DNA from 2 places in the Enterococcus gilvus ATCC BAA-350 genome. Region 2 is predicted to be linked to the other one. Evidence: predicted binding sites of a transcription regulator. Region 2 holds the regulator's gene; the other holds the start of a gene.

Region 1 (15,438 bases), on a different contig from region 2:
CTTTTAGCTATTTTTCCAATTTTCGCAAATGTGATCCAGCTGGCGATTCCGGGGACCTTTGTTTATTTATTGATGGCTTCGGGGATGACAGTAATCGTTCCATTTCTGATCGGGCTGTTCTGTTTATGGCACCGCTCAGTTGGTTTTTCAGGTAAGAAGAAGCGAAGGCTGACCGCTCTATTTGTCAGTATACTCGTGGGATTGGTGTGGACGTACAGTTTGACGAATCAAAACGATGCATTGGTGATGTTGAGCGATCAGCGGCAAAGCACGCAATTAGCTAATCGCATTTGGGCCCAATTGGAGCAACGTGCTGATTATCGAAAGGACGAGACCACTCTTTTGATCGCGGGGACGCCACATAAGGGGAATTACCCGACGCCGTACCCTGAGCTCATGAAAAAAGCGAACGAGGGGGCGAAATTCGGCACTGTCTGGGAAACTTACGAGGGCAATATCGAGGCGTGGTACAATTTCTTTCAGCTGCATTTAGGGGTAACCTATAAACGCTGTTCTGTCGAAAAGTTTGAAAAAATCGCGAAGACAAAAGCCTACCAGGAGATGCCCTTGTATCCAGAAAAAGAGTCGATCCAGAAGATCGAGGGCGTATGCGTCGTGAAATTATCGAATATCTCAGAGGAGGATCAGTAGCAGAAACCGCCAGCAGTTCTCACTGTTGGCGGTTTTTTTGTGGGATATAGTATTATTAAATTTAGAGAATTCAAAACGAGACGGATCATTTTTTTCGGAGAATCCCCCATAATTCTTTTAAGGCCCAAAAGATGAAGACCGGGACGATCACTGTGAGCAGCAGGGTGAAAATACTGCGATAGGAGAATGCATAGTCGATGTATGGATTGATTTTTTGCAACAGCAGCGTGCTAGGGACGATCAGACAAATCAGCAATGTTTGGATGAGCTGTTTCAAACTCTTTTTCACAAGACCATTCCTTTCCATACGCAAGAGAATGCTTTATTTTTAGGGTAGCATGAAGGGCAGGAGTATTGGGAGAATCCCCAATAGTTTCGGTTTTCGGTAAAAAAAAGGGCACTTGTTCGTGTATAATTTAAAGAAACGATTCGTTGGGAGGAAAAAGATGGAGCAAACCATTTTTTTGAAAAAGGAGCAGCATCAAGTAACCACTGATCTTCATTTTGACTTTTGCGGGATCTCCAAAACGCTGCCTTTCCATTCGTTTGGTCCAGCGATCCGCCAAAATTATATTTTGCATGTCGTGATGGAGGGCAGGGGGACCTATCAGGTCAAGAATCAGCAGTATCACTTAAAAAAAGGCGATTTGTTTTTGATTCGTCCGGGGGATTCTACGTTTTATTTGGCTGACGGAGAGGAGCCGTGGATGTATGGCTGGCTTTCCTTTAGCGGTGAGGCGGCGGAGACGATCTTGCAGCACACCCATTTTCGAGACGCCCACTATACGATGGTCTCCTCCAATATCCAGAATTACATCGATACGATCTTGGCCTGTCTTTCTTTTTCAGAGGAGACGATGGAAAATGAGCTGCGTTTGAACGCGTTGACCCATCAGTTTTTAGCGGATCTGATCGCGGATGGTGGGAAGAGCCATTTAGGCGAGACCAAAAAATATTCTCCGTTGGCTGTTGAGACGGTCGCCTACATCGAAGCGCATTATTCAGAGCAGTTGACCGTAGAAGCGATCGCGCGTCAGCTATCCGTGAACCGCAGTCATTTGTCGCGGGTCTTTCGCAATCACATGGACAGCAGCATCAAAGACTACATTCTAGGTGTCCGAATCAATCGCGCCGCCTTTTTACTTTCAATGACCGAAGAGACCGTGGAAACGATCGCGGGGCAGGTTGGGTTCAACAGTCTTGTGGTATTTAGCCGGATGTTCAAAAAGATGACTGGAGAGACGGCGACCGCCTATCGCAAGCGTATGAAAAGAGAAGAAAGCCAGACGATTTCTTTGGATGGGTGGAAGCAGCAATTGGAAAAACAAGACGTCGTTCGCCGCGCGACATAACGAAGATAGCGTTTACAACGAGCGTCGGTTACCCTATACTTGAATAATAAGGAATAGGGTTATTTTCTTTGCCCTAAATCGACTTGTTCTGTTAGAAAATAATCTAAAAAACAGGAGGGTACCAATGATGAAAAAAGCGAGTGAGCTGTCCGTGAAAGAATTAGGCGCCTACATTGATCAATCCGTGTTGAAGCCGGATTTTACAGAAGCAGAGATTCGTCAATACATTCAAGAAGGGATCGACTATCATTGCGCTACGGTGTGTGTGAATCCATCTTCGCTGGACATCGCCGCCGAGATGACGGCTGGAACGGACACGAAGATCTGTGTGGTCTGCGATTTTCCCTTTGGAACCAGCACGACGGCCTCCAAAGTGCTGCAGGCAGAGACGTATTGCCAGCGTGAAGACATTTACGAGCTGGACATCGTGGCGAATTTCGGTTGGCTTCGCAGTGGGAAATACGAAGAAGTCACTAGAGAGCTGCGGGTGATTACGGAAGCGTGCCATGCCCACGGCACCGCAGTGAAAGTCATTCTTGAGACAGACACCTTGAATGAGGAACAGATACGGCAGGGGTGTGAGTGTGCGATCGCGGCAGAAGCAGACTTTGTCAAAACCAGTACGGGCTTTATCACTGGCTATGAAGGCAAAGGAGCCACAAATGAGGTGATCCGGCTGATGATGGATCAATGCGACGGTCGAATCAAGATCAAAGGCAGCGGCGGTATCCGAACAAGAGAGCATTTCTTGGAATTGATCGACATGGGGATCGATCGGATGGGCATCGGCTTTAAATCAACGCCAGTCGTTCTAGGAATAGAGAAGTAATATGGAAGAAAAAAAGAAGGTGTTCTTTGAGACGGCAGCCGATTTTCGGGAATGGCTTGCCGAAAATGCCGAGATCAGCGGCGGCGTTTGGCTGACATTCGGCAAAACAAAAAACGTCAAAACGCTGAAGGCGGGCGAAGCGTTGGAAGAAGCGTTGAGCTTCGGCTGGATCGACGGGGTCATGAAAAAAGTCGATGAGCACGCGTACTTAAAATACTTTGCGCCACGGCGTAAAAACAGTAAATGGTCGGAGAAAAACAAAAAAATCGTCGCAAAGCTGGAAGCACAGGGGCGAATGACGCCCCTCGGTCAGGAGAAGGTGGCAGAGGCGAAAGCAAACGGGCAATGGGAAAATGCGACGAAGCCTTCAGCGATCACAGATGAACAAATCGCCGAAGTCGCTGCCTTATTGAAGGCCGTACCACTAGCGCTGGAAAATTTCCATAACATGTCGCCTTCCGTAAAAAAAACCTATACCCGTGCGTATTTTGATGCCAAAACAGACGCAGGCAGAGGGAAACGATTGGCTTGGATGACGGAACGTTTAGAGAAAAACTTAAAACCGATGTAAAAAAAGCGCTGGGATCTTTTTTCGATCTCAGCGCTTTTCTGTGTGGATATAGTTCGTTATGGTTTTTTGGTAGTCGTCCCAGTTGGCTTCGCCCGTATTCATATACTGTGCCAACAAATACCCGATATACGGCCCCGTCGTCAATCCCGAAGAACCTAGCCCGCTGGCGACCAGCAGCCCGTCCGTCAAGGAACCGAAGAAGGGGGCGAAATCAGAAGTATAAGCGCGAGTCCCTACACGAAAATGAGCAGGGGCGGCGAGGATTTTTTCCGGTTCCGCCAAAAAGGGCATTGCGCCTTCTGTGAGCTGCTTGAATGCCTGATCCGTCGCCTTCAGATCCCAGCCCGCGTCGTTTTCATGGGTCGCCCCTAACAAGATTTTCCCATCTAAAAAGGGGATCAAATCGGCTTCGCCATCCAGCATCGCGACAGGGAAGTCGCCGCTGTTTTTTAGCGTTGTCTGGAACACAAGCAGTTGCCCCTTTTGCGGACGCAGGTCTGCTTGATAGCCGAGAGGTGCCAGCAGCTCTTTGAGATGAGGACCGACTGTCAAAATAATTTGGTCGAAAGTGTCCTTTTTCTCTGCGTAGGTGATCGTTTTTTCATCCAACAGCTTCACACGCTGAGAAACGAAGGCGACGCCCGAATGCTCGGCCTTTTTTCGCATATGAATCAAATAGGCTTTGCCATCTAAGCGACCGCCGCCGCTGATCTTTAACGCAGGCGCCGGCTTCAGCAAGGGCAGTGCGTCGTGAGTCTGTTCCCTTGAAAGTCGCTCGATCGTGCCGATCTCCGGTGCGTCTTTTTTTCGTTCTTCCGCCAAGGTAAAAAGCGTGTCTAATTGTTTTTCAGGCCGCAGCAGCAGTGTTCCTGAACGCTGATAGATCGTGTGATCCAAGTGAAAATCTTGGACCAATTTTGGGAAAAAGGCCGCGCCGTCTTTTGCCAATCGGTACCATTGCTTGTTGCGTCGTTTCGACAACCAAGGCGAGATGATCCCCGCACTGGCACTGGTTGCTTGTCCTGTCGGCTCATCAAACAAGGTCACGTGGTATTTTTTTGGATCTATATAATTCGCCAGCGTCATGCCGATGATGCCGCCGCCGATAATCGCGATTTCTTTCATGTCTTCACTTCTTTCCGTTATTGATTTTGACATACCCAGACAAAATTTTCAATCAATGACCCATATTTTACTTTACCTGTCGTAGTAATTGTCGTACAATGATTACAACGACAGATGAAGTAATTTCAGGAGGTGGCAAAATGATTTCGAGCGATGGGATTCGCGGGTACAATGATGTCATCATTTTGTCCGTATTGAAGGAAGGCGATTCTTATGGATACGCTGTTTCCCAAAAAATTCGCGATGTGAGTGAGGAAGTCTATGTGATCAAAGAGACGACCTTATACTCCGCCTTCAACCGATTGGAGAAAAATGGGTATATCCATTCGTATCCAGGAGAAGTTACCCATGGAAAAAAGCGCACGTACTACCACATCACCGATATAGGCCTGACTTTTTTAGAAGAAAAGCGAAATGAATGGAAGCAAACTAAAAAAGTTGTGAACCGATTTATGAAAGAAGGGTAAAAAATGGATACGATAAAAAATTATGTGGAGACATTGTTTCTCGAATTTCCAAATACGAAGGAAGTCCAACGGGCAAAGCAAGAGATTCTCACGATCATGGAAGATCATTATTTAGCGCTGATCGATGAAGGAAAAAGTGAACACGAAGCGATCGGTCAAGTCATCAGTGAATTCGGCTCTGTCGATGAGCTGCGGGAGGAGCTGGAGTTTGCGACTCGGGAGAAAGAACCCGACAACGGTATCGAAGAAGAGGAAATGTACCAGTATTTAGAGCATCGCAAGAGAGACGCCAAAGGTCTGAGCATCGGGATCAGCGGATGTCTGCTCGCGGTGGGCGCTCTTTTGGGATTCAGTATAGCCGGTGCGGAGATGGTGGGGATGCTGCTGTTCTTTATCCTCCTCGCCATCAGTGTCGGTATCATTATCTACAATGGGATGCAATTTTCTAAAAACAGTAAAGGATTGAATGACCGCTACATTCCTGTCGAGTGCAACAAAGAAGCGCAAAAGTTAAAACAAGGCTATCAAAAAAGTTTCCAAGTCAGCTTGGTTTTCGGTGTCTGTCTTTGCGTATTGAGCGTGGCGCCTTTGTTCTTTTTCCAAATCTTTACTTATGCGGAGAACGGGCTGCCCTTCATGTTCTTCTTCTTAGCATTGGGAGTATTCTTGATCGTTTACGGAAGCATCAACTACGCCAGCTTTGATAAATTCATCAAAGAAAAATATTTTATCGCAGACGAAGATGAATTAGGTCCTAACGCGATGCAGGAAAAATACGGGGAATCTGCCCGCGCAAAGTATGTTTTTCAAAAAGTGTATTGGCCGCTAGTGGTGATCATTTATTTTGCTTGGTCCTTCATGCTGGGGGGCTGGGGAATCAGTTGGGTGGTCTTTGTCGTAGCAGGTATTTTTTATAGCGTATTAGAAACAGTTTTTGTGAAGCGGTAAGCAGTAAAAACAAGACGAACGTTCGAAGCAGGAAAAGGCTTCGGACGTTTTTTTGTGGTTTGGTTGAATAGAGGAAAAGCAACGAAAAAAAGTTCTATCCAAATGATTGACAAAATTCCAGAATAAACTTAAACTGAAATCGAACATATGTTTGCATTGGAGGTGGATATGTTGAGTAACATTTACGAAGGAGAGCCGGTCAGAGATGTTTTTTGCATGGACTCGAAAAGTTTTTATGCCAGTGTGGAGTGTATCGAGCATGGATTGAAGCCATTGGAAGATATGCTCGTCGTGATGAGCGGCGATCGAGAGAATGCGGGTCTTGTGTTAGCGGCGAGCCCGATGGCGAAAAAGAAATTAGGCATCAGCAATGTCAGTCGTGGATTTGAGATTCCCAATCACCCGGACCTGCATGTCGTCCCGCCGCGGATGACGTTGTACATTCAATACCATATGCGTATCCAGGAGATTTTTCGGCAGTACATGGCAGAGGAAGACATTCATACATATAGCATTGATGAACAATTTGGCGATTTGACTCATAGCTGGAAATTATTCGGCAAAAGTTCGGAGGAAGTCGGCAGGATGATCCAACAGGAGATCATTGATAAGATCGGCATCTATACCTCGTTAGGGATGGGAGACAATCCCTTATTGGCAAAGATCGCGATGGACAATGAAGCAAAAAACAGAGACGATCACTTCGCTCATTGGCGGTATCAAGATGTACCGGAAAAGATTTGGCCGCTTCGTCTGAGTGACTTTTGCGGCATCGGTCGGCGGATGGAACGGCGCTATCAACTGATGGGGTTTTATACGATGGGGGACCTTGCCCACACGGATCCGTTTATTTTAAAAAATCATTTTGGTGTGATGGGTATGCAGCATTACATGCATGCATGGGGCATTGATCGTTCGGTCCTTTCACAAAAAGACCTGTACCCTGAGAAGGAAAAATCCATTGGGAATTCCCAAGTGCTGCCTAAGAATTATGCCCATAAAGGGGACATTCTTACGGTATTGGCGGAAATCTGTGAACAGGTCGCACAGCGACTGCGAAAAAAAGAGGTATTGGGCGGCACGCTCCATTTAGGGATTGCTTATGCCTACTTTGGCAGTGGGAAACGAGGCGGGTTCCATCATCAAGTAAAAATCCCTCCTACTAACCAGTCAAAGGAGCTGACGCAAGTCGCGCGGACACTGTTTGAAAAATATTGGGACCGTTCAGAGGTTCGGAACATCTCTATTACAGTCTCATCTTTACGACCGGCTGGGAGTTTGCAGCTGAATCTGTTTGAAGAGCCGCTGCAGACGATCAAAGAGGAGAAGATCGATGATGTCATAGCCCAGATCCGCAACCGTTACAAATTCACGTCGATCGTACGCGCCCACTCATTGAATGAAGGGGCGACCGCGATTCGGCGCGCCGGATTGGTGGGCGGCCATGCTGGCGGAATGGAAGGAATGGATTAACCATGATCTATGATGAAGACAGTGCGAAGCAGCTTTTTATGGAAGCCAAGCGGGTCTATGAAGACCGAGGGATGATGAAATGGATCGGGTTTTACCTTTCCGACCATACTGCGGTACTAAATAAGGAATCCGCGGCACGCAGTCGGATCAACAGTGAAAAAGAACAAATGACGGTGGAGGAAATTGGTGCGACCTTGCAGCAAGGCTTTCTCCAAAACAAACGCTTGGCGATCCAGCTAGAGGCGCTCGACAGCGAAGGAAATTACTTAGATGATCTCGTAGGAAAGCTCGTCGGTCAAAAAGACGAGCAAATCTACCTCGACGAAGAGGAACGAGGCGTTTTACATATGACCATTGAACAGATCCATCATGTAGAACTATTAAAACCTAAGAAAATTTTGACAAATGATCACTAACCTAAAACCCTTCATCGCATCGCTGATGAAGGGTTTTTTATTTTTAAAAATGAGTTAAAGGCGCTGTCTGCAAATGTCGAGACAGTGGAGGGGGATGTGGATCAAAAAGTCTAAAGTTCACACGCAATCCTCCATAAGAGGCAAATCTTTTTATAGTTCCAACTTTTTTGCTATAGTTATTTTAAGATAGAAGAAGAGGGGGAAAGAATCGAATGGATCACTTATTTATGACTTTTTTAGTTTACTCAGTGATTGGCTGGCTCTGGGAAAGTTTCTATTGTTCATTGAAAGCGAGGCACTATGTGTATCGAGGCTTTTTACTGGGGCCCTATTGTCCAGTCTATGGCTTCGGCGTCGCTTCCGTACTGATTTTAGTTCCTGAAAACGCGGGGACCCTGTTGAACTTATACTTTAATATTGTTGTGATCGTCACGATTATCGAGTTCATCACGAGCTGGATGTTAGAAAAGTTCTTTGGAATGAAGCTTTGGGATTACACAAAAGTGCCCCTGAATATTGAAGGGCGGGTCGCTGTACCGGTTTCTTTATTTTGGGGTGTCGGCTGTCTGATTCTGATGAAGGTAATCAATCCCGTTATTCAGGATGGAATTCAGGAATTTATTGATGCGACCAACCATTTAGGTCCTGTCATTTTAGCGGCTCTCTTTGCGGCAGATGTTGCTTCGACACTGATCTTCACCCTAACGACAAAAAAGGAAGTATCGTCTGTTATTGATACCTCTGATCCAGAAAATGCCGCGGTGAAGGAATTCCGCTTGAAGCATCTGATAAGCAACCATCACTCCTCTACCAGCAGGGAACAGGTATTGAAAATGATCAAGGAGCGTCCGAAGAATTTAACACGCCGCAACTTGAATCGATTGGCTAAAAACTATCCAAATATGCACTTTAAAAAATAGTCGATCGTTCACCCGGCCATTTCTGAATAAAACAAAAGAGGTATAAAAAATAAAGACAGGAAGCATTTTTCTTGTCTTTTTTTTATAAAATAAATAAAAAAATATAGACGAATTGGAAAAAATTAATTAAAGTGAGTGGATACTGATTGAAAAGAAGCACTCAGCGATCCGAGTGAATGAAAGAAGGTCCTTTAGTTGTTCGGTTTAGACAATAGAACCATGCTGGCGAGAGATATCATCAATCTTTTGGATAACTCAGATGAAGCACTCTCTGCGGAAAAAATCCAAAAAAAGCTTGGCAGAAGTAATGTGATCACGATCAACGATGTGTGTAAGCATTTAATGTACATTGCCAGCAATGACTCTGGAAATGACGATTATTTTGTTAGGATCGAGACGCCTGAAAGAGGCTCTTACCAGTTGGAACGACAAAGCACGAATTTACAAAGCTTGTACAAGGCGATTTTTGAGACGGATCTGTCGTATCTGATTTTAATGACTGTTATTCAGGATCGGGAGTTTTCCACCCACGATTTCTGTGAAGAGCATCATGTCAGCTTTTCTACAGTGCAGAGAAAAATAAAAGCCATCAATAAAGAAATCAATCCTTTCCAAGTACATATTACGTGCTCCCATAGAATAAAATTTAATTCTGATGAGCTGTTGATTCGTTCCTTTTCTCATCTTTTTTTCTGGAGCCTGCATCGAGAAATAAGCAATAATTTGTTCTTTTTAGACTATGATCATTACATAAAAGGAGCTGAAAGGGTCGTCGCTTATTTAGAAAAGCCCTATGATCCTCTCAATGTTCGCTCAATTGCCTTATGGATGAAATTATTTTCTATTGGGATAGCGAAGAAGCAGCAGCTCTGTATGTCTCCTGAAAAAGAAGCGTTGATGCAAAGTTTTTCTATTCCAGAGAAGCCTGATTTTTTACCTTTTTGGAATGAGAACGATTGGTATGCGTTAGTGGGGATTATGAACGTGACAGGGATCTATCCCTTTGACCTGGTATTTGATGAAGAGAAATTAGGTTATTTTATTAAAGCGGAAGATTTGAGTCCAGAGACATTCCTTGAATGTTCAGAAACCTATTTTGGTCCTGCGGAAGCAGCATCTGTTGCGACCATCACACGGTTGGTCCATCGTTATCAGTTGCTAAAGGTATTTATCGAACCGAATACGAAAAGCGAATTGCGTTCGATCACCAAACATATTTTGAGTTTTACGATGATCAAAAAGGTTAATCCGTTATATTGGAAAAACTTTGTCGCCTTTTGGAAAGAGCTTAAAGAAACGCTGCCTATTTCTGAACAATCTTCGTATCTGAGGTATAGCTGTTTGATGATTTGTCTCGAAGCATTCCCGATTGATAGCTGCAGACCACTCATAAAGGTTCATCTTTCCTCTGATTTTGATGTGCTTTATGAAGGGATGCTGAAGCAGTTGATTCGTTCACGATTCAATCAGACGTATCAAATTCAATTTATCGAAGAACTTCAAGCCGCTGATATGATCCTTACGACGACACCGTTAAATAAGCAGGTGTTGTCGGAAAAGCAAAAGCACCTCATCACCCACTCCCAACTGTCTGAAAAGGATTTAAAAAAATTGAGTCATCTGTTCAACGAGTTGATTTTGTACCGTTAGCAGGCGACGCGCGTATAAAAAAACAAGATCACCGTATGAGCGTACGACGATCTTGTTTTTTTATGTGATTAAAATAGTTTGAATTCGTCTAACGGCCAAAAGCGTAAGACGACTTTTCCTTGAATCAAGGATTTGTCCACGAAGCCGAAGATCCGACTGTCTTTAGAAATCAAGCGATTATCCCCTAAAACAAAATATTGATTGTTGGGGACCGTCACATCAAAATCGTTGGTAAAGCTGGTGGCATTTGCGGCTTGTTCTTGGAAGGCTGTGCTGTAGGAGTATTCTTCAGCGAGCTTGTCCTTTTTGAATTTTTCTTTAAAGTCATCCAGATAAGGCTCAGGCACTTCTTCGCCATTGATCGTCAGGACGTTATTTTTCATCGAAACACGGTCACCAGGCACACCGATGATTCGTTTGACCACATAGATATTCTGATTGTCCGGTTCTTTTGTGGTAATAATATCTTGACGTTTCAGCGTGGATATTTTAGATGTGATCAAGCGCTGACTGTCGTGAAGCGTTGGGTCCATCGAATGTCCTTCCACTTTTACTGGAGAAAAGACAAACATTCTGGCTAGAAAAATCAGCACAATGATAATGACTACAGGGAGCCATTCTTTTATTTTATTGTTCATACGGTCACCTCATTGCTAAATTTTATCATTCTTCTAAATAAAAAGCTCTTTTAACACTCATTCTTAAAGAATATACAAATGGGACTAGAGAAAAGCGGAGGAATGTGGGAAACTAAAAGCATTATGAAGGAACGGAGGGGGAGCGTATGCGTAAACATGATCCGGCAGCCCCGATTTTACCTGCGACATTTTCAACAGATTTTTATTTAGAAGATGAGGCCATCATCGAAGCGGTCCATGGCAGCGAGGTGGATTATAGTTATTTAACGTGTGAGAACCTTGTTATTCGACGGTCGATTTTAGAAAAGGTTACGATGCAGCGCGGGAAACTGACCCGTTTCGAGGCGGGAAATGTTCTGTTTAAAAATTGCGATTTTTCAAATCTGGAATGGATCGGCGGCAGCTTTCATCAAGTGGTTTTTGAAAACTGCAAACTGACCGGCTGCAACTTTGCAGAAAGCTATTTGCGCGATTGTCGTTTCAAAGATTGTGTGATCAATTTTGGTTCATTTAGCGGGACAAATCTTAAACATGTCGCTTTTGAAAATTGTCAGATGACCGACAGCGAATTTTTTGAAGTCACGTGGAAGCACTTATTTTTGGATACTAATAATCTGGACAACAGCAACTGGATGCGGACGAAATTGTCTGATTTGGATCTGACCTCCAACCAATTCAGCAAGATCGCTTTTTCAATGGAACAACTGAAGGGGCTGAAGGTCAACAGCTACCAAGCATTGACCATCGCCGCAGGTCTAGGCCTGCAGATCCAAGAGGGGTAAGGAGAAAAGGACGCTTTCGTGAGAGCGATTCGTAGTTTGAGAAATCGTTCGCCTTCACAGAGCCCCATTTTCTATAGAACGTCCTTCTATTGAAGGAAAAATAATAAAAGCATCCTAACCAAATCGGCTAGGATGCTTTTGTTTTAGTTGACTTTTTTTCGACTAACGATGAGTAGTCCTGTAGCAAAGCTGAGAATGGCAAGCCCAGCTAAAAGATAAGCAGGGGTTATTTTTTCGTTTGTTTGCGGCAGTTTTTTATCGGTTTGTTTTGCCGTGCCCCGATTGCTTGGAGGCGTGCTGGATGTTCCTGCCGGAGTCCCATTTCCGCCACTCGTACTGCTGCTGGAATCAGAAATCTTGCCACTTGACTGACTGCTAGAGCTAGTTTCAGTTGTCGTGCTAGTGTCCGTCGTGGTGCTAGGCGGAGTCGTCTCTGAAGACGAGTCGCTTGTAGTGGTTGTCGGTGTCGTCACGGGCTGATACACATAGGTAACAGTCTGCGCTTTGTCACTGAAGAGTCCTTTAGCGTTTTTCGGTAACTGCTTGTTATCCAATGTATAGTTTGGAATTGCAGGTTGGTACTTTTTGTCAGAAACATCGAAGGCTTCACCGATCGTTCCATGAAGTTCCTTCTTCTTATGGATCTCTTTTCCATCAGGATCGACATAGCGGATCGTGACAGGTTGAGCTTCTTTGCTGCGGTCAACGACTGTCACAGTTGCCGTTGCAGTAGCATAATCGCCGGTCCACATCCGATTGGGTACACGGTCATAGGTATATTTGACTTCGTACTGACCGACTTTGGAAGGATCGACATTGTCCTCGAAAGTCACGTCCTCAAAAGTGATAGGATTTCCCCACGTATCAGTCCCGCCATCAAAGTTGTCCTTCGCTGTCCATGGATCACCAACGTAGATTTTAGAATCATGGGTTTTCAGGACCGCCTTATTTTGTTGATAAATATAGGTGACTGTCTGAGCTTCCGCGGTCAATGTGCCGACGACGTTCGCTGGCAGCTGATCTTGATCTAAAAGATAGCCGGGAATCTCTGGTTGGTACGTTTCCGTCGTAACATCGTAGGGATCACCCACATTGCCTTCGACTGTTTGAGAAGGAGCGATCTCGTCGCCGTCTTCATCCACATAGTTGACCGTCAATCCAGGAGAAACAGCAGTATGCTGAATCGTGAATTGGTGCAAATAGGTGCCTGATGAAATCGCGTAGAAGGTAAAGCGCTCCGGCTGTTTATAGCTTCCGACCGGATTGTTCAACCGCGCGTTGTATTCAAAGGTCTGCAAGTTATCGAATTCGTCCTGTGTTACCCCAGATACGGTTATCCCTTCATCTGTTATTGCCAAACGGCTGCTCGCCAGTTGCGTCCCATTGAAATCAAGATAGGTTTGACTCGCGCTGTTTGATGTACTGAACGGAGGAACATAGCCATCAAAGTTGGTCATTCGGTTCGGCATCATTGAAAAAGGAATGTAGACCGTTTGCTTTTCAGCATCGTAATTTAATTCCTTGGCATTGATCGCTGTAGCCGGATCGTTACGTCCTGTATTCTGCCCGAACGCGGCCAGTTGAGTCAGTGCAGGCATTTGATTGATGGGCGTGAAGTCCGTGATACCGCAAAATTGTACTCGAAGCTCATTTAATTGAGGCAAGGCAGTTGCTGGTTTGATCGTCGTGATGTTCATATTAGACTCAAAGGTCAAAGATAACAGACCTGTCATTTTTGTTATTTTATCGTAGACATTGTCCGTTACACTGCTTCCTGAAAGGTTCAAACGGGTAATCCCTGTTCCAAAATTCGGTACGTTCTGATCGTTGACATTGGCACCCATTAAATATACTTGGCTTAATTTTGGTAGTGCAGCAAGCAATGAAAAATCACTGATCTGACTGTTTGCGTTCATATAAAAAGAGTCCAGATTTGTTGCTAATTCCAGCCCTCTAAGAGTTGCGATCGCGCTATCCGCGTTTTGAATATACAGCGTTGTCAGCTTCGGCATGTCTTCTTTGGTCAACGTATCGACCGTTTTTCCGACTGCTTTTGCGACGATTTGCTGCAACACTGGGTCCGGCATCCATGTAGTCAAATCGGCTGACCGGGTCTCAGGAGTGCTTGAGGTAGTGCTTGTAGTCGAAGTCGACTGAGAATCACTCGTGGTGCTGGCTGGTGCATCCGTTGTGCTGGAAGAAGCCGTTGTTGGTACGGATGCTTGAGTGGTTGCAGTCGTGCTGCTCACTGGCGGCGTTGAAGGCAGTGCCTGTGACGCTTGCGTCGAAGAGACAGGCTCACTAGCAGGGGTGGGGATAGAGTCGCTGCTTGTTGCGGCTGTTGCTTCGGCATTGCTTTGTATAGGGAAACTTAGCGCTGGTCCCGCGACCAACATACTCGCCATTAAAACATATAGATTCTTTTTCAAAAATAAAACTCCTTTATATATGATGTTTAGGTGATCGTTTTCGTGAGTGATCCGCTCTGTATTAAAAAATCGATGAAAGCACGGGTATCTGAATCGTTCAGGGAGAAATATCCGGTGCTTTTTTCGACTGAATAGGCATTTGATCCTTGTTGAAGCTGCATCTTGAAGTAACGACGTTCGTGCCATTCGTAGAAAAGTCTATGTATGTTGAATAAGGGATAAAAAAGTAGTTCAGGATAAAGGTAATAGTGTAACGTCATAAATAAATATAGATTTCACAAATGTAACTCTTTTTTAATTAATTTATAACGTGTTAATAATAACTATTTAATTACAAAGAAAACGTTCAACTTTTGTCTTTCTCTTTGTTATTTTTGACCATTTCGTGATTAAAACAGGGTATTTCCCTAATACCAGAAAATGGAACGGTTGCCTAGTAAATTTTTTTTAAAAGATTTTATAAGCAAATGATAAGAAAATGATATTTTCTAAGGAAACTTTTGCTATCGAAAGATAAAGGACGTAGTATTCATTGTGAAAGTGAATATAAGTAAACTTGTTAGGTGAGGCTCCTAAACAAACACAGGCTATTGCGCAGAAACGTCGAAAGACGCCAATGTGTAAAATAGGAATTGTCGGATTAAGGCTTTTCATAAAATAGCTAAGAGTAATTCTTTACGTTGTTTAGTGCTAAAACTCAGACGATGAGATTGATTGTGTGAGACACCAAACTAGTTAGTTTTTTTCTACTAACGTTTGGTGTCTCTTTTTTTAGGTTATTTAACTGTGGGCTCTCTCGTCTCAAACAATTACTTGACGAAGGGGAGAGATGCACATGATGAAGAGAAAAAAGATCGATTGGCTGTTATTATTACCCTATTTGGGAGTAAGCCTGATCGGTCTTTTAATGGTTTTTAGCGCAAGTTCCTACCGGCTGATGGCGGAAGGTCAGAATCCACTGTCCTTATTTAGCAAGCAAGCCATTTTTATGGGATTGAGCTGGTTGCTGATCGCCTTCATTTATCGGGTAAAAAGCAATGTATTAGTAAAGGGGACGTTGGCTAAGGGATTGCTGGCAGCAGGGCTTGTCAGTTTGATACTGGTGAAAATCAGCGGAGTGAACATCAACGGTGCCCAACGCTGGGTCTCCGTGATGGGGATTCAGTTTCAGCCTTCAGAGGTAACGA
Region 2 (15,438 bases):
AATTAGAATTTTTAGGTACAGGCGCAGGTGTGCCGGCAAAACATCGAAATGTCAGTAGTTTAGCATTAAAATTATTGGATGAGCGTAATTCAATCTGGCTATTTGATTGTGGTGAAGGCACTCAAATGCAGATATTAAGAACAACTATTAAGCCAAGAAAAATTGAAAAAATATTTATTTCCCATCTACATGGAGATCACATATTTGGTTTGCCAGGCTTGCTAAGCAGTCGTTCTTTTCAAGGTGGAGAGGAACCTGTTGAAATATATGGTCCTGTTGGATTAGAAAACTATGTTCGGACTTCGCTTCAAGTGACAAAAACACATTTATCATATCCTTTACATTTTGTCGAAATCAAAGAAGGGATAATTTTCCAAGACAAGCAGTTTACAGTTGAAAGCATGCTGTTGGATCATGGCATTGACAGCTATGGGTTTCGAGTTAAGGAAGCCGATCATGAAGGTGTTTTACAAGTGGATAAATTGGTTGCGCTCGGTGTTCCTGCTGGACCTATTTATGGAAAAATAAAACGCGGTGAAAAAGTAACTATGCCAGATGGTACAACAATTGATGGAAGAGACTTTGTCGGTGAGGAAAAGAAGGGTCGAGTCGTAACGATTTTTGGCGATACCCGATTTATGACCCGATCTAGTGAATTTGCGAAAAACAGTGATGTTATCGTTCACGAGAGTACATTCAATAAGAACGAAAGCAAATTGGCGCGCGCTTATTTTCACTCTACCACACAGCAGGCAGCTACCATTGCAAAAGAAGCACACGCAAAAAAATTACTATTAACGCATATATCAGCTCGCTATTTAGCGAAAGAAGCGAAGGAATTAGAAGAAGAAGCAAGAGAAATTTTCCCAAACACCCAGATTGCGAAAGATTTTGATATCGTGGATGTTCCATTTTCATAAAAAAATAAAAAGGATTTTTCCTTACAGAAAGAAGGGACTTCATTGGATTTAACAGATAAAGTAGTTGTTGTGACAGGCAGTTCTGCTGGCTTAGGAGAGCAAATTTGTTATGAAGCAGCAAAAAGAGGAGCAATTGTTGTTACCTGTGCTCGCAGAATCAATCTTATCGGGCAAGTAAAAGAGCGATGCATTGAATTGAGTGGAAAAGAAGCTTTTGCATTTCAATTGGACATTGCTGATCCTGATAGTGTAGAAGCAGTCATCGGAAAAATTTCTGAAGAAGTCGGAGATGTTGACGTGCTAGTTAATAATGCGGGCTTCGGACTATTTAATGATTTTGTTTCATTTGATTTGGATGTGGCAAGGAAAATGTTTGAAGTAAATGTATTGGGCATGATGTACTTCACTCAAAAAATAGCTATTTCTATGGTTGATAATAAAAAGGGGCATATCTTTAATGTTGCTTCCATGGCTGGTAAAATGGCCACACCAAAATCTACAGTATACTCTGCAACAAAATTTGCAGTTTTAGGTTTTTCGAATGCACTACGTTTGGAGTTGCGGCCTGAAAATGTGTATGTAACGACCATTAATCAAGGTCCGATCGCAACAGATTTTTTTGACAAAGCAGATCCAAGCGGCAGCTATTTAGAAAATTTGGGGAATATTGTTCTAGATCCTCAAAAATTAGCAAAAACTATCGTAAATAAAATGGGTAAGCCGACGCGTGAAATAAACCGACCATTCGTAATGGCTGGGGGTAGTCGTTTCTATGATTTATTCCCGCATATAGGGGATTTATTAGCAGGTGGCCTATTCAATAGGAAGTAGGAACGTACATGAGGAAACAGTGGAAAATTTTATTGGGCTTTATACTTGTACTACTGATCGTGATTTTTGCACTTTCCAATAGCCAAGAAGTGCCAGTGAATTTCTTAGTGAATAAAATCTACTTGTCTCTTGTGTTAGTTATTATTGGCTCTGCTCTAATAGGTGCATTAGTTGTCTTATTGACATCTGGTGCCACGTTATTCCAACAACGCAAGGAAATAAAACAGTTGAAAGAAACGATCCATTCTTATGAGACAGACAATGAGAAAAAGTTAGAAGAAGATAAGGCGTCTTTTAAACGGGAGCAAGAAAATGAAATTGCTGTAATGAAAGCAAATTATGAGACCCTTTTAAAAGAAAAGGACCAAGCCTTAGCAGAAAAAGAGAACACACTCACTGAAAAACGAGATGCTTCGCCCATTGATTATTATGATTAATAGAAGAGGACTTTAGTTTGAGAAAACTAAGGTCTTCTTCTCTTTCTTGTCGGATTCTTTTTTGCTATACTAATACGGTTGGGAAGTGATAGAGTGAAAAAATCAAGCTTTAATTGGCAGTTCAGAGATACGACACCTATTGATTCAGTTTTTCAAACTGAGATGTTGAATCAAGGATATAGTGAAACATTCGCTGAACTTTTATGGAATCGAAATATACGTACAGCAGAAGAATTCTCACAATTGATGAAAGTAAATATCGATGATTTGCATGACCCTTTTTTAATGCACGACATGGAGAGAGCTGTCGAGCGTATTCAAGCAGCCGTAATGGAAGAGCAAGCAATTTTAGTTTATGGTGATTATGATGCAGACGGGATTACAAGTACGTCTATTATGGTAGAAGCGCTTGAAATGATTGGTGCAGACGTACATTATGTATTGCCAAATCGTTTTATTCACGGATATGGACCAAATAAATCTCTTTTTGAAGAAAAAATCAATGAGGGGATTCAATTAATCATTACCGTTGACAATGGCGTAGCTGGGAACGAAGCAATCGATTATGCCAATTCTAAAGGTGTTGACGTTATCGTTACCGATCATCACGAGTTGCCGCCTGTCCTTCCAGATGCGTATTGTATCATTCATCCCCGTTATCCAGAAGGACAATATCCATTTGGAGAACTTGCGGGAGCCGGGGTCGCTTTCAAGTTGGCGACTGCATTGTTGGAAGAAGTTCCTCTAGAAATGCTTGATTTAGTTACCATTGGTACTGTAGCAGATCTAGTCTCAATGACTGGTGAAAATCGGTTATTCGTTAAATTAGGCCTGCAAGCCATCAAACAGACACAGCGTTTAGGGTTGCTAGAGTTATTAAAAGTTAGCAGCGTTGATCTACAGAAGGTTGATGAGATGAGTATTGGTTTCAGCTTAGGGCCAAGGTTGAACGCCATTGGCCGGTTGGGTGACCCCAATCCTGCTGTAGAACTAATGACTACTTTTGACGAGGAAATTGCTCACACTCTAGCTGAAAAATTAGATAAAATCAATGATGAGAGAAAAGTAATCGTGCAAAAAACGACGGCTGAAGCAACAGCATTAATCAATCCGGAGGATAAAGTCCATTTAATTGCTGCGAAAGGTTGGAATCCAGGCGTTTTAGGAATTGTCGCAGGCAACATTTTAAAGCAAACCGGGCAGCCAACGATTATTTTATCCATTGATGAAAATGGTGTAGCTAAAGGATCAGGAAGAAGCATCGAAGCGTTGGATCTGTTTGGGATGTTAACTACAATGCGTTCTGAGTTTACTCATTTTGGAGGACACGCAGCAGCGGTGGGTTTAACTATGCCAGCTGATAGAATTCCCTCACTGCAAAAATTGATGAACGATTATATCTTGGCTGAGCAGATAGATTTGAGTAAAGGATCTGAGTTGAAAATAGATGCTTCTCTTCCTATAGCAAAAATTTCTTTAGGTCTTGTAGAAGAACTAAAAAAATTGGCTCCTTTTGGCACGGATAATCCTGCCCCTCATTTTTTAGTGAATGGAAATGTGAGCTTTTTCAAACGCATAGGTAGCGAGCAGCAACATGTTAAATTCTCATTGAAAAATGAGGATAATCAATTAGATGCTATTGGATTTGGCTTTGGAGAAGAAGCTGAAGAGATACAGCAACCGGACACTCAATTTGTAGGGGATTTAGAAATCAATGAGTGGAATGGGCAGAAAAAAGTGCAACTCCGTTTAATTGATTTTGCTTCCGAAGGTACACAAGTAATTGATCGACGTGCGAAATATACTTGGAATCAAAAAATTGATAGCGGTAAAGCTTTGTATCTGGCTTTTCAAAAGGAGAATCAGAAATTCTTTTCTAAAGAATTGCAGCACTCAATTGTATTATACGATGCGACTATTGACTGGACTGACTACGATCAATTAATCGTACTTGATTGTCCTGATCATAAAGAACTTTTACAGGAAATCACGATTGCCGGACATTTTGAGCGAATTTACCTTTATCTTTATAGCTCAGATGAAGCATATTTAAATGGATTGCCAAGTCGTGAACAATTTGCAAAACTTTATCAATTTTTCCGAAAACAGCCTAAAGTCGATATTCGATTTAAATTGAAAAATGTTTCGAATTACTTAAGAATCCCAGAAAAATTATTAGTATTCATGATTCACGTGTTTTCTGAGTTGAAATTTGTTACAATAGACGACGGTGTTTTACAAATGGTCGAGTCTCCAGAAACTCGGGCTTTTGAAGAGAGTAAAATTTATCAAAAACGCATGGCTCGAATTGATAGCGAAGAATTTTTATTGATGAATGATATTCAAACTATTAGAAATTGGCTGAAAGGCTAGGAGGAACAACCGAAATGAATTTGAAAGATTATATTGCTAGTATCCCAGACTATCCAAAGGAAGGGATTGTATTCCGTGATATTTCTCCACTCATGGCTGATGGCGAAGCATATCGCGAAGCAACAAAACAAATCGTCAATTACGCAAAGGAAAAGCAAATCGATATGGTCGTCGGTCCAGAAGCTCGTGGATTTATCGTAGGATGTCCGGTAGCATTTGAATTAGGATTAGGATTTGCGCCAGTGCGTAAACCAGGTAAATTACCTCGTGAAGTAATCGAAGTTGAATACGAAAAAGAATACGGTACGGATACTTTAACGATCCATAGCGACGCAATTAAGCCTGGCCAACGGGTATTGATCACTGATGATCTGTTAGCAACTGGAGGAACAATTAAAGCGACGATAGAATTAGTAGAAAAGCTGGGCGGCATTGTTGTCGGGTGTGCCTTCTTAATTGAATTAGAAGGGTTACACGGGCGTGATAAAATCCAAGGATACGACATTTTAACATTGATGGACTACTAAAAAGAGTTAAATAGAAAAGAGGCTGCAGACAATGCTCTAATTTAGAACATTGTCTGCAGCCTCTTTTTATTAAATATCAAAAAAGCAGTTGGATGAAATACCCAACTGCTTGAGTGAACGATTAAGCTGACTTGTGATAACGATGATCGTACGTTACATAATAAAAATCCTCGGCAGGTTCTGTAGTGTAAAACTCTTCTTCCTCATTTTCCTCTTCAACGGAATGGTATTCCGCATAATGCTGAGCGTACTTTCGCTCGTCCCATAACATGAACCATACAAGGAACAAACCAGAAAAAATGACGATCGTAGCTAAAGACCCTAACTTACCAATCAATAAACCTAGTAACAATACAGCGATAATTAAACCAAATCTTCTTACTGCTTTCATCAATAATCACTCCTATTATAAAAACGCGAACGTGTGTTTGTATATCTATTATACGAATGTTTGTTCGTTTTGTAAAGAAAAAAATAATCGGAAGTAAATTCCGATTAATAAATATGGTTTCGATACAAACCGACAACTTTTCCAAGAATAGATACGTTATCGAAAATCAGAGGAGCCAACTCGTCATTTTCAGGTTGCAACCGAATATGATCAGCTTCCCGATAGAATCTTTTGCAGGTCGCTTCATTCTCATCCGTCATCGCAATCACGATCTCTCCATTTGTAGCTGAAGATTGTTGTCTTACAATCACGTGATCTCCATCATAAATTCCAGCATTGATCATACTTTCACCACGGATAGTCAGCATGAACAAGCCGCCTTCTTCACTAGAAAGGTCTGGTGGAACAGGGAAGAAATCCGACGCTTCTTCGACTGCTAAAATGGGTTCACCAGCTGTTACAACACCTAACATAGGAATAACTTGCGGTGCTGCCCCGATTTTTTCTAATCCATTAATAGTTAACTCAATTGCTCTTGGCTTAGTGGGATCGCGCTGGATCCAGCCTTTTTTTTCTAACCTAGATAAATGGCCATGAACAGTAGAGGTAGACGAAAGATTCACAGCTTCTCCAATTTCTCTAACAGTGGGTGGGTACCCTTTATCTTCAACGCGTTCATGAATGAAACGTAACACTTCTAATTGTTTTGTTTCCGTTCTTTTTGCCAATGCCCGCACCTTCTTTCGTTTTTTTTAGTGTAGCATAGTTATTCGAACAAATCAAACAAGCGTTCGTATTTGTTTACACTTTCAACTTCTTTTTTTTTATGTATAATTAAAGAGGGAAAAGAGGTGCGCAAAATGATCAATGATGAAACAATTGCTAGAATCAATGAATTATCAAAGAAAAAGAAAACGTCCGGTTTAACAGATGCAGAGGCACATGAACAGAAGGTTTTGCGGGAAGAATACATCGCTTCATTCCGTAGTGGAATGCGCCATCACATCGAAGGAATGAAGGTTGTTGATCCAGAAGGCAACGATGTCACTCCAGAAAAATTAAAAAAGATTCAAAAAGAAAAAGGATTACACAATAGAAAGTAAATCTTTTGTCAGTAAGTGATTGAAAAGTCAAAATAAATCGGTTACAATGAATTTGTAATTAAAGTATTTATGACCAAAAAGGAGGAAGTAATTTGTTCGACAAAATCGATCAACTAGGTGTAAACACAATCAGAACATTAAGTATTGAAGCAATCCAAAAAGCAAACTCAGGTCATCCAGGACTCCCCATGGGTGCAGCCCCAATGGCTTATGCTCTATGGACAAAGCATTTGAATGTTAATCCAGCGACTTCATTAAATTGGGCAAATCGCGACCGGTTTATTCTATCTGCAGGTCATGGTTCGGCGATGTTGTATAGCTTATTACATCTTGCAGGATACAAAGTAACGATTGATGATTTAAAAAGTTTCCGTCAATGGGAAAGCAAAACACCAGGGCATCCTGAATTCCTTCATACGGATGGTGTCGAAGCAACTTCAGGTCCTTTAGGTCAAGGTATTTCAACTTCTGTTGGGATGGCAATGGCTGAAGCTCATTTAGCAGCAACATACAATCGTGACAGTTTTGATGTGATGGATCACTATACCTACGCTTTGTGTGGAGATGGCGATCTAATGGAAGGCGTATCTGCTGAAGCAAGTTCTATGGCGGGACACATGAAATTAGGCAAATTGATCGTGTTATACGATTCAAACGATATCTCTTTAGATGGACCTACTTCAAAAGCCTTCACTGAAAATGTAGGTGCTCGCTATGAAGCTTATGGTTGGCAACATATCTTAGTAGAAGATGGAAATGATTTAGAAGCCATTTCCAAAGCGATTGATGAAGCGAAAGCTGAAACGGACAAACCGTCATTGGTCGAAATTAAAACAGTGATTGGATTTGGTTCTCCCAAAGAGGGTACATCTGCTGTTCATGGTGCGCCACTTGGAGAAGACGGTATTAGTGTTGCAAAAGCTGTATACGGTTGGGAATATCCTGACTTTACGGTTCCCGAAGAAGTTTCAAATCGATTTAAAGAAGAAATCAACGATAAGGGTGCGAAAGCAGAAGCTGATTGGAATGCGATGTTTGCAAACTATGAAAAAACTCATCCTGAGTTAGCGAAACAATTTAAAGCGGCTTTTGCTGGAGAACTTCCAGAAAACTGGGAAGCTTCATTACCAGTTTATGAAGAAGGAACTGCACAAGCTAGTCGTGTGTCCAGCAAAGATGCGATTCAAGCTATTTCAAAAGCTGTTCCGAATATTTGGGGTGGATCTGCTGATTTATCAGGTTCAAATAATACAACGATCGCTGATGAACCAGAGTTTCAACCAGGTTCTTATGAAGGCCGAAACATTTGGTTTGGTGTCCGTGAATTTGCAATGGCGAGCGCGATGAATGGCATTCATTTGCATGGAGGAACACGTATATATGGAGGAACATTCTTCGTATTTACTGATTACTTGCGTCCGGCTGTTAGAATGTCAGCCATCCAAGGATTACCGGTTGTCTATGTGTTAACACATGATTCTGTGGCTGTCGGTGAAGACGGGCCTACACATGAACCAATCGAACAATTAGCAAGCGTTCGCTGTATGCCTAACGTACAAGTAATTCGTCCTGCTGACGGCAACGAAACTTCCGCTGCATGGATTCAAGCGTTAGAAACAAAGAATAAACCAACTATCTTAGTATTAAGTCGTCAAAATTTACCAGTCTTACCTAATAGTAAAGACATGGCTAAGGAAGGCGTAGCAAAAGGTGGTTATGTGATTTCTAAAGCTGAATCAGATACACCAGATGGTCTATTAATTGCTACCGGTTCTGAAGTGAACCTAGCTGTTCAAGCTCAAAAAGATCTTAAAGAGCAGGGCAAAGACGTTTCCGTTGTTTCTCTTCCAAGTTTTGATTTATTCGAAGCACAAGACGAAGCATACAAAGAATCTGTTTTACCTAAGGCAGTGAAAAAACGCGTAGCAATCGAAGCAGCTTCTCCATTCGGTTGGGAACGTTATATCGGATCGGAAGGTAAGATGATCGGTATTGATCATTTTGGAGCTTCTGCACCAGGAGACTATGTTTTAGAACAATTTGGATTCACTGTGGAAAATGTTGTGAATACTTTTAACAAACTTTAAAATTTAATTTGAAAAGGTTGAGGAGAATAATTTTCCTCAACCTTTTTTGTGATCAGATTCTTCAGGTCTCTAGCTGTAAATTGTTTAACGGTAAGTTTAGCATTCCAGAAGGGAAAGTAATAGTTTTACTAAAATAAAGTTTACATAATATTTTACTCGAACACTAATAATTAATGGCGGTTTCAATTTTTCGATACGTTCAATAAAAATGTTTATTCGTGAGCAAATTTATTTAGACAGAAATTAAATTCTGTTATACTGTCCTTGTGCAAAATATTGCAATTAAAAAATGATTCAAACGAAAGAGGGACGACAATGAAAGTAGTAGTAGTAGGATGTACACATGCCGGTACCGCAGCCGTTAAAAATATTTTAGCAAACCACCCGGATGCAGAGGTGACAGTGTTTGAGCGGAATGACAATATCTCATTCCTTTCATGTGGAATCGCTTTATACGTAGGTGGAGTCGTGAAAGATCCAGCAGGGCTATTTTATTCTAACCCTGAAGAACTTACTTCTTTAGGTGCAAAAGTGAACATGGAACACGATGTAACAAACATTGATACAGATGCTAAAAAAATCACAGCAAAAGATTTGAAAACAGAGGAAGAAAAGATCGTTGAATATGATAAATTGGTTGTAACAACAGGTTCTTGGCCAATCATCCCGCCGATCAAAGGGATTGAATCTAAGAATGTTTTATTATGCAAAAACTATAACCAGGCAAATGTCATCATTGAACAAGCAAAAGACGCTAAAAAAGTTGTAGTAGTCGGTGGAGGATATATTGGTATTGAATTAGTAGAAGCTTTTGCCGAGTCAGGTAAAGAAGTAACGCTAATTGATGGATTATCAAGAATCTTAAACAAATATTTAGATAAGCCTTTCACAGATCTACTAGAAAAAGAATTAGAAGACCATGGTGTGACATTAGCATTGGGAGAGAACGTAAGTGAATTCGTTGCAGATGAAAGTGGTGCTGTAACTAAAGTAGTGACACCGAGCAATGAATTTGATGCGGATATGGTTATCCTGTGTGTCGGTTTCCGACCTAATACAACGTTATTAGAAGGCAAAGTAGATATGCTGCCAAGCGGAGCAATCAAAGTGAACGAATATATGCAATCAAGCAACCCAGATATTTTCTCTGCGGGTGATTCAACAGTTGTTCATTATAACCCAACTGGAAAAGATCAATATATCCCTCTAGCAACAAACGCTGTTAGACAAGGAATGTTAGTCGGTCAAAACTTAGTTGAACAAAAAATGAAATACCGAGGCACACAAGGTACTTCTGGTCTTTACTTATTTGGATGGACGATTGGTTCGACTGGATTAACAAAAGAGAGTGCTGCATTAAATGATTTAGACGTGAATGTAACAGTAATCGAAGACAATTATCGGCCTGAGTTCATGCCAACTACTGAAAAAGTTTTAATGGAGATTGTTTCAGAAAAAGGCACGAATAAAATTTTAGGTGCACAGTTCCTTTCAAAATATGATATTACACAATCTGCAAATACAATCTCAGTGGCTATTCAAAATAATATGACGTTAGAAGATTTAGCATTACAAGATTTCTTCTTCCAGCCACATTTTGACCGCCCATGGAATTACTTGAACATTTTAGCTCAAGCGGCTTTAGCGGAAGCAGAATAAAAAAAGGGAGGCGTAAGCCTTCTTTTTTTATTGCTAAGAGAAATTTATCAGACTTGGAGTTCCTTTTTTTTTAGTGTAAACTGAGAAACGAACGGAGGATTTCAAATGATTTCATTAAATGATTATTTAGCGGGTGGGGAGACAACAATCTCAAATCTGTTATTAAAAAATTATACTAAACTGGGACTGACGACTGACGAATTTATGTTGTGGCTGCAGCTTTACGCTTCACATCAATCTGGAGTAGATTTTCCTGATTTGACTGTAATTGCCCAAGACATGGGATGTACTATTGAGAAGATATATGCGTCATTAAATTCACTTGTCAATAAAGAATTCGTTACGTTGGATACCGCATTGGACGATGAGGGCAAGCAGAGTGATCGTTACAATTTGTTGCCTGCTTTTGAGAAACTGACAATATTGAAAGAACAAGAGCGCTTTGAAATTGAGGAGAAGAACGATATTGCTGCTCAAAAGAAAATGTTAAGATCTTTTGAACAGGAATTCGGTCGGCCTTTATCACCGATTGAATACCAAAAAATTGGGTATTGGTTAAACGAGGATCACTACGCACCATCGTTGATTGAATTAGCACTACAGGAAGCGGTATTAAACCAAGCGTACAATTTTAAATATATTGAAACGGTTCTTCAAAGCTGGGAAAAGAAAAATATTCGATCAAAAGTTCAAGTCGAAGAGGAGCAGCGACGACGTAAACAGATTTTATTACAGAAGGAAGAACAAAATCAATCCGAAGAACTACCAAAGGTTTCTCTCTATAATTGGCTTGAAAGGAAGGATTCTGATGCTTAATAAAGAAAAAACAATGGAAGCTCTCTCACGAATGTACGAAATGTTTCCAAGAGCAATTGGGGAGCTGCATTCAGATTCTCCTTTTCAACTCTTAATCGCTGTTATTCTAAGCGCCCAAGCGACGGATGTTTCCGTGAATAAAGCCACACCTGCACTATTTGCAGCCTATCCCACTCCAGAGGCGTTAGCACAGGCACCTATGGACGACATTGTTGCGAAAATTCGAACGATCGGTCTTTACCGAAACAAGGCCAAAAATATTAAGGCTTGTGCACAGATGCTACTAGATAATTACGGTGGTATTGTACCAGCATCTCGTGAAGAATTGGTAAAGCTACCGGGCGTCGGACGCAAAACAGCGAATGTTGTGCTTGGAGATGCTTTTGGTGTCCCAGCAATTGCTGTTGATACGCATGTAGAACGGGTTACTAAACGACTACGCATTTGCAAGCTGAACGCGTCTGTTACTGAAGTGGAGGCCACCTTAATGCGCAAGATTCCAAAAGAATTATGGGTAAAAAGCCACCACACATTAATTTTTTTTGGAAGGTATCATTGCACGGCTAGAAGTCCTAAATGTGAAATTTGTCCGCTGTTGGATATGTGTCAAGATGGGAAAGACAGATTAAAAGCCACTCGAAACTAGTTCGAGCGGCTTTTTTTAATTACTTGATGGCGGTGTGCCATTATTTCCCGGTGTCGGTGCCGGCTGACTAGCACTTGACGACGGTTGAGATGGCTGTGGCTCAGGAGCCGCCGATGATGATGGTGGCGGTGTGGGCGCAGGAGCAGAAGATGAGCTACTAGGAGGCACTGGCTCGCTGCTGCTTGCTGGCGGCGCGATCGTAGATGACTCAGAAACACTCGACTGCGCTGTGCTGCTTGATGGCATGGTCGTCTGACTAGAATAAGAATTGTAGTATGAACTTTGACCAGTCCGATTTGGTTGAACAGGTGTATAAGAGGCGCCTTTTACATAAAGTTCATTCCCACTTCGAAGCACATCATCAGGCATTGTCCAATCAACATTCGGAACATTTTGAGAAACATAGCTCATGAATTCTTTGTAAATGAGTTGTGCAGTATTCTCTGATTCTGAGGTAATAGGAGTCATGCGATCGTCATAACCAGTCCAAATTGATAATGAATAATTTGGTGTAAATCCTGTGAACATAACATCTGGCTCAATAGCACCGGCATGAGGTATCTTCGCTAACTCGTCATCTGTATAATTTGAAGTACCTGTTTTACCAGCTTGGAAAAGATTCGGGATTTGAGCATATGTTCCAGTCCCTCTTGAGATAACATCCTTTAAAATATCAGTAATCATGTATGCAGTGTACGGTTCCATTGCTTTCTCGCCTTTATTTGAGAACGTTTGTTCTGACCCGTCCTGATATTTGATTTTATTGATATAAAGGGGTTCATTATATGTTCCGCCATTAGCGAAGGCAGCGTAAGCAGCAGCCATTTTTTCAGTAGAAATACCATACTTTGTTCCATCCTGTGTTTCAGTATTACTTGATATGGCATTGGCTTGTTGAATATCTTTGTATTCAATACCTAATTTTTTCAAAAATTTAGAAACATTTTCGGGTCCCACTTCGTTAAATAATTTGACTGCAGGGACATTTCGAGAGTCATAAAGTGCCTGACGTAAAGTGATGGTCCCTTGATATGAATTGTCCCAGTTTTTAACTTCTGTCTGAGTTCCTTCGTAACGATAAGGCTCATCTTTGAAACGTGTTTCAGCCGTTGAGAATTTTTTGTACTCGAAAGCCGGGCCGTAATCAGTTATCGGCTTAACAGTTGAACCAAAATCCCGTGTAGTATTCACCGCACGATTCATACCTAAATAAACGTCATCAGCAATATTTCGTCCGCCGATTTGTGCTGTAACATTTCCGGTCTTGGAATCGATCAGTGTCGCAGCAACTTGGAATTTTTCATCAGGATATTGAACGTACTCGTCACCATTTACAATAGAATATAGACGATTTTGTGCATCCTTGTCTAAATTCGTGTAGATGTCTAAACCATCCGTATACACATTTTTTCCGGTTTTCGCTTCAACTTGTGCGATAACTTCTTTAACGTAATTATCAGATACTTTTCTCTCTTGATTATCCGCCGGTAAAGGTATCAATCCTTGATCAATGGGTTCTTTGGTCGCTTTATCGTATTCTTCTTGAGAAATTTTTTTATTGTTTAACATTGTATATAAGACAGTGTCACGACGTTCTTTTGCAGCATCAGGATGCTTATAAGGGTCATATGAATTAGGTGCTTGAGGCATACCAGCAAGCAGAGCCGTCTGCGCTACGCTTAAATGCTGTAACTCTTTTCCAAAGTAGGTTTCAGCAGCTGTTTCCATCCCATATAGACCATTTGCCATATAAACTTTATTAATGTAATAAGTTAAAATTTCTTGTTTTGAATGTTTCTTTTCTAATTGAATGGCCAACCAAGCTTCTTGAGCTTTCCGACGCAAGGTCTTATCCGCTTCCTCAGTAGTTGTTGAGAAGAAGGAGAGTTTGATTAATTGCTGCGTCAAGGTGCTTCCTCCTTGAAGGCCTCCTCGATTTGTAATATTGTGCAATGCTGAACCTGCAATACGTACGGGGTCTACACCGTTATGTTTAAAGAAACGGCGATCTTCAACCGAAACGATTGCATCATCCAATTCCTGTGGAATCTTATCAGCCTCAACTTTTTCTCTTTTTTCTGCTCCGAGGTCTTCAAAAATGTTTCCATCTTTATCTAAAAGCTTCGAAGAAACAGTCGCCTCTAATTTTTTATCAGTTAATGTTGGCGCGTCTTTAACATAGAAGAAAAAGATGCCTATACCTGTGAGCAATGCTACACAGAGCAAGCCAACGACTGCGATTGCAACTTTTAACCCAATGTGGCGATTCTGTTTACTTTTTTGTGCAGGTTTCTTTCCTTGAGGGGTTCGCTTACTTTTTTGCGAACGTGAGGGATTAGCCATTTGTTAAACTCCTTTTTGCGAGATATTGTTCCACTGCTTCCAAATATGGGATTCTTGGTGCAATTTGCGGTTTGATTTCGATGCCAACTGCTTCAATCAACTCAAGCGGAAGTGATTTTTTCCCTGTTTCTTGTCTGTTCCAATAGTTTATCAGTTCTTCAGAAGAAAGAAAAAAACAACGATTTAGACTTGAAAACCAAAGCAAGATAAAGCACACTGCTTTTTGTTTCAAACACTGTTCCATATGAGCAATTTGATGCTGATGAAAATTTTTGAGCGGAAAAGAAGTTTTATTTTTCGTTTCCTTCGCTTCAAAATCTAAATAGTATCCACGATAAACGCCATTATAATCCGTAGTAGAAGGTTGCCTAAAATAGGCCTCTTTAATTACTGCTGCACTACGTTTAGGATAATCAACCTTAACGATCTGAAGCGGCGTTGGCTTTTTATGGACAACTGCCTTATCATGGGTTAAGTAGTATTCGTTGCTTTGATTAATTGCTTCCTCAAAGCGCATACCGCGATTGGCAAAAGTTGTTTCTTTTTTTAAGGATCGTTCCCGTGGATTCTTTTGTGAAAATGATTGACCGTTAGGGTAGTGAAAGGTCATTTTTCATCACACTCCTGTTTGATATTATAGCAAATTTTTTTGAAAGATATTTTATTTTTAAGTGAAAGTAAGGAAATTGCAATGAATGACACAATACAGCGATTATACGTAACTGGATACCAAAGCTTTGAGCTAGGAATTTTCAGCGACAATGACCCTCGAGTACAAGTAATTAAAAATGTATTAAAGAGAGAATTGATAGCATTAATTGAGAATGGATTGGAATGGGTCATGATCAGTGGAAGTTTGGGAACCGAAATTTGGTCAGGGCAACTTGTTAACGAATTAAAGGATGAGTATCCTGAACTTAAATTAGCGATTGTTTTTCCTTTTGAGGGTTTTGGAAGTAATTGGAAAGAACAAAATCAATTATATTTAAGCGAGCTTGTGCAGACGGCAGATTTTGTTGATTCTGTAAGTCATCATCCGTATCAAAATCCTGGACAATTTAAAAATCACGTAAGTTTTCTATTGCATCATACAGATGCTACATTACTAGTATATGATACTGAATATCCTGGTAAGAGCAAATTTTTCCTGAGAGATATTGAAAAATTCCAAGAACAGAATTCTTATGAATTGCTTACAATCACTATGGATGATTTAGAAAATTCCTCAGACTTTGGGGATAGTGTTTGATTTCCTAGGATTTATCGGCTAGAATATATTAGAAAGTAAATTAAGATTAGAGCTAA

Evidence for each region. The regulator LexA, encoded in region 2, represses DNA repair genes until DNA is damaged. The targets are predictions, from matches to a motif close to CNAACANNTGTTNG.
Region 1: the regulator LexA is predicted to act here: its motif matches at 6,084-6,097, upstream of I592_RS16425 (Y-family DNA polymerase).

What each region holds. Positions count from the first base shown of each region.
Region 1 is NZ_ASWH01000002.1:288,324-303,761, forward strand. Features, by position in the region: gene I592_RS16385 (glucosyltransferase domain-containing protein) at 1-651, shown strand, start outside; gene I592_RS16390 (hypothetical protein) at 737-940, opposite strand; gene I592_RS16395 (AraC family transcriptional regulator) at 1,098-2,003, shown strand; gene deoC (deoxyribose-phosphate aldolase) at 2,131-2,832, shown strand; gene I592_RS16405 (YdeI/OmpD-associated family protein) at 2,834-3,403, shown strand; gene I592_RS16410 (NAD(P)/FAD-dependent oxidoreductase) at 3,431-4,528, opposite strand; gene I592_RS16415 (PadR family transcriptional regulator) at 4,669-4,995, shown strand; gene I592_RS16420 (permease prefix domain 1-containing protein) at 4,999-5,943, shown strand; gene I592_RS16425 (Y-family DNA polymerase) at 6,112-7,416, shown strand; gene I592_RS16430 (hypothetical protein) at 7,419-7,832, shown strand; gene I592_RS16435 (putative ABC transporter permease) at 8,045-8,752, shown strand; gene I592_RS16440 (helix-turn-helix domain-containing protein) at 8,948-10,402, shown strand; gene lepB (signal peptidase I) at 10,471-11,040, opposite strand; gene I592_RS16450 (pentapeptide repeat-containing protein) at 11,187-11,822, shown strand; gene I592_RS16455 (MucBP domain-containing protein) at 11,966-14,251, opposite strand; M-box (ykoK) riboswitch at 14,800-14,967, shown strand; gene I592_RS16460 (FtsW/RodA/SpoVE family cell cycle protein) at 15,087-15,438, shown strand, end outside.
Region 2 is NZ_ASWH01000001.1:1,503,230-1,518,667, forward strand. Features, by position in the region: gene rnz (ribonuclease Z) at 1-920, shown strand, start outside; gene I592_RS07470 (SDR family NAD(P)-dependent oxidoreductase) at 963-1,751, shown strand; gene I592_RS07475 (LapA family protein) at 1,760-2,188, shown strand; gene recJ (single-stranded-DNA-specific exonuclease RecJ) at 2,282-4,561, shown strand; gene I592_RS07485 (adenine phosphoribosyltransferase) at 4,576-5,088, shown strand; gene I592_RS07490 (hypothetical protein) at 5,210-5,479, opposite strand; gene lexA (transcriptional repressor LexA) at 5,584-6,207, opposite strand; gene I592_RS07500 (DUF896 family protein) at 6,340-6,582, shown strand; gene tkt (transketolase) at 6,675-8,669, shown strand; gene I592_RS07510 (FAD-dependent oxidoreductase) at 8,985-10,328, shown strand; gene I592_RS07515 (DnaD domain protein) at 10,434-11,144, shown strand; gene nth (endonuclease III) at 11,137-11,790, shown strand; gene I592_RS07525 (PBP1A family penicillin-binding protein) at 11,806-14,133, opposite strand; gene recU (Holliday junction resolvase RecU) at 14,126-14,743, opposite strand; gene I592_RS07535 (SLOG family protein) at 14,825-15,382, shown strand.